Regions from separate parts of the Flavobacterium sp. AJR genome, predicted to be linked through region 1. Evidence: riboswitches for the same ligand, from Rfam matches in the RefSeq annotation. Region 1 holds a riboswitch; each other region holds the start of a gene.
The links. Region 1 has a riboswitch for cobalamin ahead of B8T70_RS17970 (DUF5074 domain-containing protein). Riboswitches for the same ligand answer to the same signal wherever they lie in the genome.

Region 1 (3,290 bases):
TCATTGTTATCGGCTTCAGTTGTATATGTATTCGAAATAACCTTGTTATCCAGATTCACAGTTTCATACATTTGTTTGTATATAGGTCTGTAGAGTAGGATAGCGAGTAACATGCCACCCATCATAATATATTTTCGACCGATCTTATCACTTAGCCACCCAAAGACTATAAAAAACGGAGTACCTAACAATAATGCAATTCCTAGTAATCCATCTACTTGTGAAGAATCTATACTCATTACAGTTTTCATAAAACTCATGGCGTAAAACTGTCCAGTGTACCAAACTACACCCTGTCCCATTGTTGCGCCAAATAAAGCAAGCAAGACAAATTTTAGATTATATCTATTCCCAAAACTTTCTTTTAAAGGGTTTACGCTTATGCTTCCTTCCTTTTTTGCTTTAGCAAAAACAGGAGATTCATCCATGTTTTTTCGTATCAAATAAGAAACTCCTACCATTACAATCGAAACCCAAAACGGAACACGCCATCCCCAAGAATCAAATGATTCCGCCGAGAGAGAATTTTTTGTGATTAAAATGACCATCAAAGAAATAAAAAGCCCAACAGTTGCAGTAGTCTGAATCCATGAAGTCCAATATCCGCGTTGACCCACAGGAGCATGTTCGGCAACATAGGTTGCAGCGCCTCCATATTCTCCGCCAAGTGCAAGACCTTGTAATAATCGTAAAATCAAGACTAATAATGGTGCTAAGAAACCAATAGTCTCATAGCTCGGAATACATCCAATTAAAAAAGTAGAACATCCCATTAATAATAGGGTCGCCATAAAAGTGTATTTTCTCCCAATTAAATCTCCAAGACGTCCAAAGAATAAAGCGCCAAAAGGTCTAACGACAAATCCTGCTGCAAAAGTGGCTAATGTTGCCAAGAAAGATGCTGTTGGATTATCGGAGGGGAAAAATTTGGTCGAAATAACCACAGCCAAACTCCCAAAAATATAAAAATCATACCATTCTATCATTGTCCCCATAGAAGAGGCCGAAATAACTTTCCAAATTCCTTTTGTAGATGTGTTACTCATAAAATGGCTGTGTTTTTAATAGTAAATAAAAGTATAAGGTATCATTTTACGAATATATAAGATATTTTTATATTTAGTTGATGGTTTTTTAACAAATAGGGTTTGTTTGTTGATTTAACATTTGTTCAGTAAATCAAAGTTTCATAATTCAAAATAAATTATAGTTTACAGAGATGTTCAAGGCCTTTAAAATAAATAACTATTGCTTTGTTACGAAAGAAAACACTAGTTTTGCAACTCAAATTTTGAAACAGAAAATGGTTGTCATATCGATATGATATTGACATTAAAAGGGAATTTGGTGTAAATCCAAAACTGTCCCGCAGCTGTAAACTCATTAACCGAAACCCTTTAATACGTCACTTTTCATTTAGAAAGGGAAGGCTGGGTGTAGGGAGTAAGTCAGAAGACCTGCCGTTTTTATAGTAATAAATAGCTTTCGGGGATTGAAGCTTGAATTAAGAATAATACTTTTCACTTTGTGTGATAATGGTATTGTTTGTCTATTCTATTCTCGTAAGCCAAAAATGGAATTTATGAGATTTTTTTTCTGCAAATATAATATCGCAAAAGCAATCTTTTTTTTGGAAGCTTCTCCTTTCGATATTTTCTTTTTCTCCACTAAAAAAATCATTAAAACGTATCGCTTTACAATATGCTATGCTTTTACAAAAGTTTATTTATACAACTTTTGTAAGGGTGAATTGTATTTCGATTTAAAGAATTAAGTAATATAATTTTTAAATATTGAATAATGAAAAACCGATTTTTTTCCAAGCAATTAATTGCAATTGCTTCTTTGATGATGCTAACAGTTTCGTGTAATAATGATGACGATTTTACAGAGCCACCAGTAATAAAAGGCGAACAGCAATTAAAAGATACTTTAACTGTTGGGAAAACACTTCAATTAAGCTCAAAATTAGCAGATAGAAAGAACGTTTCTTTTGAATGGGCGATAGACGGAAAAGTAGTAGGATCTGATTCTACCTATATCTTTAAACCAGAAACGAGGGGAGATTTTAAAATTACAATGATAGCCAAAAATGATGGCGGAAAAGTTTCTCTTACTTATGATATCCATGCATGGGGAGCATATGAAAACGGTTTCTTTATGATCAACGAAGGATGGTTTGGTCACGGAACTGGAACGGTAGGATTTTATAGATACGATACAAGAGCTATAGAAGACAGTATTTTTGTAAAAGTAAATCCAGATAAAGATTTAAAACCGGCATCATCTACATTAGAATTTGGAACCATCATTAATAAAAAACTATTTTTAGTTTCTAAAGTTGGCGGACCTGTTGTAGTAGCCGATGCTTATTCGTTAAAAGAAGAAAAAAGAGTCCCTGCTAAAGGCGGAAACGACTGGCGTGCAGTTGTGGGTATTGATGAAAATCAAGCCCTTTTGACTTCTGGTAAAGGGATATTTAAGCTTAATCTTAATACGATGGAGGTGAATGGACAAATCGAAGGCGTTACAGGTCAGGTTGGAGATGTTGTTAAGACCAATGGTTATATTTTTGCATTATCTGCTTCAAAAGGGGTTATTGTAATAAATGCTTCAACATTGGTAGTCGAAAAAACGATTCCGGGTATGGTTTTAGGATTTGCTGTTACCGATGATAAAAAAGTATGGGCAGCAGGAGGAAAAAATCTTATAAGTATAGATTCAAATACTCTTGAAGTAAAAGAAATTGCATTAGGTTTTCAGGCTTACGGAAGCTGGGGAGCTTGGCATCCGGGATCTATTACGGCTGCTAAAAATGATGTTTTTATTGCTAAAAACGGAAGTTTTAGTGGTGGTAAAGAAATTTACAAATACACTGGTACTCCAGAGTCATTGACTGCGCCTTTTATTACATTAACAAATTCAAATATTTTATATGGTGCAGGAATTGGTTATGACCGAAAGAAAAATACTTTGGTGGTAAATACCTTAAATTCAGGTTTTGGTGTGAATTTCTCTATAAACAATCTTTATATATTTAACGCTGATTCAGGAGCAAAAACAGCATCGGTAAATTTTTCAGGATATTATTTTCCTGCAGTTTCTGTATTTCATCAATAATTTTTTTAAACTGTAAAGAATTTTTACCGCAAAGTACGCTAAGATTTACGCAAAGGTTCGCAAAGCTTTATGATGAAGCTTTGCGAACCTTTTTTTTGTAATATTTATAATCATGCCAACGGTTTTAACCGTTGGAGCGCAATATGTAATCATAATCCGTCTCCCACGGT
Region 2 (3,290 bases), on a different contig from region 1:
GTGTTGGAAAAGGAACTGGAGTTGATGAAGAAAAATTAATTCAGAAGCAGGAAATCCTAAAAAAAGCCATTGAAAATTATTCCGGTCAAGCCGAATTAAAAGTACAACTCGCCTATTTTGGTGGTTTTGAAATCATACAAATGGCCAGCGGAATGTTAGCCGCTTATAAAAACAATATGCTAATTCTGGTAGATGGTTTTATTTGTACTGTGGCATTTTTAATTGCTTATAAAATAAATCCTGAAATCAAGAAAAATGCTATTTACTGTCATTCATCTGCTGAACAAGCACATCAGAAATTATTAGATTATCTAGAAGCTCAATCAGTTCTACAACTAAATTTACGCTTAGGCGAAGGAACGGGCTGTGCAATTGCTTTACCTATATTACAATCGGCAATTGTTTTCCTTAACGAAATGGCTACTTTTGAAAATGCTGGAGTTAGTAAGAAGTAAAACAGTATTCAGTCGCAGTTTTTAGTTTCAGCAACTATCTTTAGCCAAATAAATAAAACTATTAAATGAAAAAACAACTCCATATTTTTTTTACTGCATTAATGTTCTACACAAGGATTCCTTGTCCTAAAAATATCGACCATAATCCTGATTACCTTAATAAAGCAAGTCGATATTTCCCTTTGATTGGTTGGATTGTTGGAGGTATATCTTTTCTGGCATTTTATGGTGCTTCATTTTTAGTTTCAACACCCGCAGCAGTAATTATAGGAATGATTGCTGGGATTTTAATTACTGGAGCTTTTCATGAAGATGGTTTTGCCGATGTTTGTGATGGTTTTGGTGGGGGTTGGACCAAAGAAAAAATCTTACTCATCATGAAAGACAGTGCCATTGGCGCTTATGGAGCTATTGGTGTTGTATTATTATTTTTATTAAAATTTCAGTTACTTTCAGAACTGGTAACTATAGAGACAATTACAAGTCAGCAATCGGTAATTACTATTTTATTGTTGTTTATTGCAGGACACTCTATTAGTCGTTTAGCAGCTATAAGCATCGTATTTACACATGAATATTCTCGTGAAGATGCGACAAGCAAAAGCAAACCAATTGCAAAAAGCTTTAGCTGGAAAGAAGTTTTAGGTTCTTTCTTTTTTGGTTTATTACCTCTCTTGGTTCTTTCTTATTTTCAATATCAATTACTTTTAGTATTAATTCCAGTTTTCCTAACACGCTACTTTTTGGCACGTTATTTCCAAAAATGGATTGATGGTTATACTGGAGATTGTTTGGGCGCAACACAACAAGTTTGCGAAGTTATTTTTTATTTAAGTGTTATAGCAGTATGGAAATTTATTTAGTTCGTCATACCGAAACTGTTTGCGAAAAAGGAATTTGCTACGGTCAAACTGATGTAAATATTGCTGAACCTTATGATTTGATTTTTGAAAACATTGTAAAGCAATTACCTCAAGATGCATTGTTATATTCGAGTCCATTAAAACGTTGTGTGTTACTTGCCAAACATATCCAACAAGAAACCAAAATTTTAAATTACAAAGAGGACAAACGTTTGATGGAAATGGATTTTGGTGATTGGGAAATGAAAAATTGGAATGAAATTTCTTCAAATGATTTAAATCCGTGGATGGAAGATTTCGTAAATATTCGAGTTTCAAACGGAGAATCTTTCATCGATTTACATGAAAGAGTCACTCATTTTATAGAAAACGAAATACTTGCTAAAAAACCGTCAAAGGCAATTATTGTTGCACATGCCGGAGTAATAAGAAGCATATTATGTCTTTTAAACTCTCTTCCTCTTAAAGATGCTTTCCAAAACAAAGTCGATTTTGGACAAGTAATTAAAGTCGATATCTAAATAAAATCAATTTTTGTTTTGTTTATGAATAGTATTAAATAATCAAACAGAATTGATTTATAAGCTTTTTTAACTTTATATTTGCACTTTCATTAAGGTTGTGCTATATTTTTTGAGACACATTAAAAGGGAATCAAGTAATTGAAGATTGAAAACATCAAAATCTACATTCGAAAATCTTGAGCTGTACCCGCAACTGTAAGCTTAGTCCTGTAAGGGATGCTTGTTGTTAACTACAAACCACTGTTTTAGGACGGGAAGGGAAACAACAAGACGCGAAGCCAGGAGACCTGCCTTTGTTAACAAATATCGAACTCTCGGGAAAAAGAGTTTAGAAATTATGACATTACAAAAGTTTTACATCTGTTTTTCGCTCTTAGTTTGCCAATTCATTTTGGCACAAAATGATTCTATAACAAAATTAAAAGAAGTTATAGTTTCCGACACTAACCTCAAGAAATACTCTGATTCACAATCAATTCAAGTACTTAATGACTCTATTATTAATAGAAATGAAGCATTACTTACCGATTTATTAAACTTTAACTCTACTATTTATTTTAAAGAATACGGTCGTGGTATGCTTTCGACAGTTGCTTTTAGAGGAACAACGGCTTCCCAAGCTGCTGTAATATGGAACGGTATCAATATCAATTCTCAGATGAACGGAAGTACCGATTTTAATACTATAGCCGGATCTGACTACAATTCGGTAAGTGTAAAAGCTGGTGGAGGAAGTGTTATTTACGGAAGTGGTGCTGTGGGAGGAACAGTACATTTAAACAATGATTTAAGTTTTTACAAAAGGTTTGAAAATAATTTAAAGCTAGATTACGGAAGCTTTAATACCATTGGAATCAACTACAAAACAAATATTTCAAACGAAAAGTGGAGCGCACAAATTGGATTTTCTAAAAATAGCTCAGCCAATGATTACAAATACTTAAACCGATACAACTGGAAAGGTGAACAACGCTGGAACCAAAACGGGCAATATGATATCATTACGATGAGCGCAAACCTAGGTTATAAATTTGACGCAAAGAACAGCCTTAAATTATACAGCCAAACATCTAATACTGACCGAAATACTTCAATTATTTCTGAATCTGAAACCAAATCAAAATACATTAATAGTTTCAGTCGTAATTTAATAGAATATGATGGTGATTTTGGCAGATTCACAACCAACTTTAAAACTGCTTTTATTACTGAGAAATATCAATATTTTGAAGATAATTCAAAAAACAACTATAGCCACGGAAAAACAGAAAGCCTAATTACTAAAGCTGATTTAGGATACACTCTTTTTAAATCAACTCAAGTAAACGCTATCCTAGATTATAATAGAACCAAAGGTTACGGAACTGGTTTTGGAGATCATGTGAGAGAAATTAGCTCAGCTGCATTAATGATAAAACAAGATTTTTTTGCAAATTGGAAAAACGAGT
Region 3 (3,290 bases), on a different contig from region 1:
AAACCGAATCCTTACTCAAAGCAATATCAGTTTCTACAATCGTAGGATTATATTTTATTGCATTGGCAAATGTTGGTGTACAATTTTCTGGAAATCCAACTGTTGGACCACCTCGATGTGCACTTACCAATGGAATTGTTTTCTTAGAATAATTTAAAAACTTCTGTAATTCTTTAGAAGTTTTAAATTTTAATAAATATTCATTTTCCTGGGCAAAACCAAAACTAAAAACGAAAGAAACTAAAACTGCAAGCCACAAACTTTTATTCTGAAACATATTATATTTATTAAAATTGGATTGCAAAATTAAGCAATTCCTACTATGCAAAGCCCTATAAAAAGTGAAATTATTTTAACCATATAAGTAATTTAAGTAAATATAAGCGCGACTTAATCAGCCTAAAATTTAAATGGACTTACATTACTTATATGGTTACCTTTTTTTATTACAATCTTAAATATACAATTCTGTTGAAAAATTATAAAAAAAAATCAAATTTTAGTAAACTTTCGTCCAGGTTCAAATATTATAAATCAATTTTACTTAAAGATTTCTTTTCATTTCAAATTGCGAAATTGTATATGGTATATTTAAATTTTTTATAAATCCTTTTGCTTCTGCAGAACTATTCTGAACATTATATACTAATAATTCATTTTGATCCAAAGCATTGTTAATGTGATTAAATAAACTCGTACCAATTCCTTTACGACGATAATTAGGAGCTACAGCTACTTGATTAATTTTTTTGGATGTAGGATTATATATTGCATAACCTACCAATGCGTCATTTATATAAGCTCCAAGAATTTGGCTAAATTCTATACTATTGCTCACTGCCATAATATCGTTTTGCCATGAAGGTTCTATATCCCAAAAAGATTTAAACAATTCCCATTGAGTTTCTTTAAGATTCTTTATATCAACTTTAGGATTTATATCTAATGCCGGTACTTTACCTTTAAAACAATCTAGTTTTCTATGTATTGTATAACCCATCTTTTCGTAAACTCGTATTGCAGGATGATTTCCTTCTATAACTTCTAAAACCATTTGCTTTACGCCAAGATTTTCTAATTTCGGCACTAAAATATCATACATTTTACCAACTAAACCTTTTCCTCTATAATCTGGAACAACACCAGTTGCAGCATTATAAGCAACAAATTCTTCGTTTGTAGTATTTAAAGCATGCAGCATAAATCCAACTAATTTATCTTCGGCATAAACTCCGATAGACAAATCTAATTTAATATTTTCGGCAGAAATCTTAGTTTTAAGTTGCTCTAAATTAAGACTAAAAGGCACGATATAATCTGAAAAAGATAAATTAATAACCGCTAATAGATCTTTAATATCAATGTTTTCTAAACTTTTTACTTCCATTTTTTATGCAAAATTTTTTGAGTTTAAGATTGAGTTTCTCTAATTTATAAAGGTTTTCTAAATATTGAAATAGAGAAAATCAAATATACATTTTATGTAAAAAACAATGATGAACTATTTTAGATTTTATTAAAAAATAGAAGGTAACCACATGGATGTCGAAACATCGAGATATTGTTTTTTTACAAGAATCGTCTAGTTTTCAAATTGATATATTGTCATATTTTTAAATTTATTGGATATAAATGAAAATTATCAAATTAGCAGATTATACCCTTGTTTTATTGTCTTAATTGTAATTAAATTAAATAAGAACTTTTTTTCATAAACTTATGTTATATATTTGCTCAAAATTTTGGTCTACTTTTTCTTAAAATTTTAAGAAGAAATAGTTAAAAGGGAATCAGGTGTAAATCCTGAACAGACCCGCTACTGTAAGTTCTATATAAGTCTTTAAACGTTACTAATGCCATTGTCCCGATTCTCGGGATGAGAAGGTTGTTTAAAGATGGAACAAGTCAGGAGACCTGCCAAAATCACATAGTTTAAAACTTTCGAGGAATAAAGTTGAAGAACAAGAAAATTAGCCTGTTATTTTATAGCGGGACTTTCTTATTATGCTTCTTGATTATTACATCGCGAAAAGTTTTTATAATTTATTTAGTGATGTATAATACAAACAAAAAGCTTTTATTCGTTTTTATCTTATTTACTCCATTTTTGCTTCATTCGCAAGCAACCAATGATAGCATTCGCAAACTAAAAGAAGTAATTCTTAAGGCAAAACCATACCAGGAAGTAATTCCTGTGCAAAGTCTTTCGGGGAAATTACTAGAAAATCTTGCCAGTCATAATGTTGCTGATGCGCTTCGTTATTTTGCCGGAGTCCAGATTAAAGATTATGGTGGTCTTGGCGGACTTAAAACTGTAGATGTCCGTAATATGGGAACGCACCATGTAGGTGTTTTTTACGACGGAATCCAATTAGGTAATGCGCAAAACGGAGTTACTGATTTGGGTAAATATTCGCTAGACGACATGGAATCTCTTACCATGTATAACGGTCAGAAAAGCGAAATATTCCAGTCGGCAAAAGACTTTGCAGCTGCATCTACCATTTATTTAAGAACCAAACGTCCCGTTTTTGAAGGGGATAAAAAAACAAATTTATTGGTGCGGTTTAAAACCATGACTATAAATTATTTTGATCCGTCTTTTAGATGGGAACAAAAGCTGAGCAATAAAGTAAGCATGAGCGTAAGTTCTGAGTATATAAAATCTAACGGAGAATATAAATTTAGATACAAAAGAAACAATCAGGATGGTACTGTAGCTTACGATACTACTGCCACAAGACATAATAGTGATATTGAAGCTTTCAGATTTGAATCTGGACTTTACGGAAAAATAAATAATGGTTCCTGGGATGCCAAAGTTTATTATTACGACTCAGATAGGGGAGCACCAGGAGCAATTGTCGAAAATAAGTTTTCTGACGGATTTAGACAGTACGACAAGAATTTCTTCACACAGGCATCTATAGTAAAGGATTTTACAAAAAAATACAAATTTCAGGCAAAGGCAAAATACGCTTACGATTACACGCATTATGTTGCCAGAGATACTACCAATATTTTAGGAGAAACAGTAACCGAAGGAGCACAATCTGACGATAGTTATTACCAACAGGAAATATATTTCTCGGCAGTAAATATGTACAACATATTACCTACATGGGATGTTTCGTTATCTACAGATTTTCAATACAATAAACTAAATGCTACAAGAAAAGGAATACAAACTCAATTTTCTTTTCCGCAACGCTATACTGCCTTGTTTTCTTTGGCAAGTTCTTTCAGACTTGGGCAATTTAAAGCTTTAGGTAGTGTTGTGGGTACTTATG

Region 2: it holds a riboswitch for cobalamin, as region 1 does, so the genes downstream of both, B8T70_RS11215 (TonB-dependent siderophore receptor) here and B8T70_RS17970 (DUF5074 domain-containing protein) in region 1, are expected to answer to the same signal.
Region 3: it holds a riboswitch for cobalamin, as region 1 does, so the genes downstream of both, B8T70_RS06075 (TonB-dependent receptor) here and B8T70_RS17970 (DUF5074 domain-containing protein) in region 1, are expected to answer to the same signal.

Annotation. Positions count from the first base shown of each region.
Region 1 covers NZ_NCWQ01000072.1:31,585-34,874, forward strand. Annotated here, with positions in the region: gene B8T70_RS17965 (MFS transporter) at 1-1,046, opposite strand, end outside; cobalamin riboswitch at 1,288-1,480, shown strand; gene B8T70_RS17970 (DUF5074 domain-containing protein) at 1,801-3,120, shown strand.
Region 2 covers NZ_NCWQ01000036.1:32,580-35,869, reverse strand. Annotated here, with positions in the region: gene cobT (nicotinate-nucleotide--dimethylbenzimidazole phosphoribosyltransferase) at 1-455, shown strand, start outside; gene B8T70_RS11225 (adenosylcobinamide-GDP ribazoletransferase) at 521-1,318, shown strand; gene cobC (alpha-ribazole phosphatase) at 1,303-1,839, shown strand; cobalamin riboswitch at 1,918-2,152, shown strand; gene B8T70_RS11215 (TonB-dependent siderophore receptor) at 2,180-3,290, shown strand, end outside.
Region 3 covers NZ_NCWQ01000017.1:34,038-37,327, forward strand. Annotated here, with positions in the region: gene B8T70_RS06065 (glycerophosphodiester phosphodiesterase family protein) at 1-277, opposite strand, end outside; gene B8T70_RS06070 (GNAT family N-acetyltransferase) at 545-1,387, opposite strand; cobalamin riboswitch at 1,727-1,937, shown strand; gene B8T70_RS06075 (TonB-dependent receptor) at 2,054-3,290, shown strand, end outside.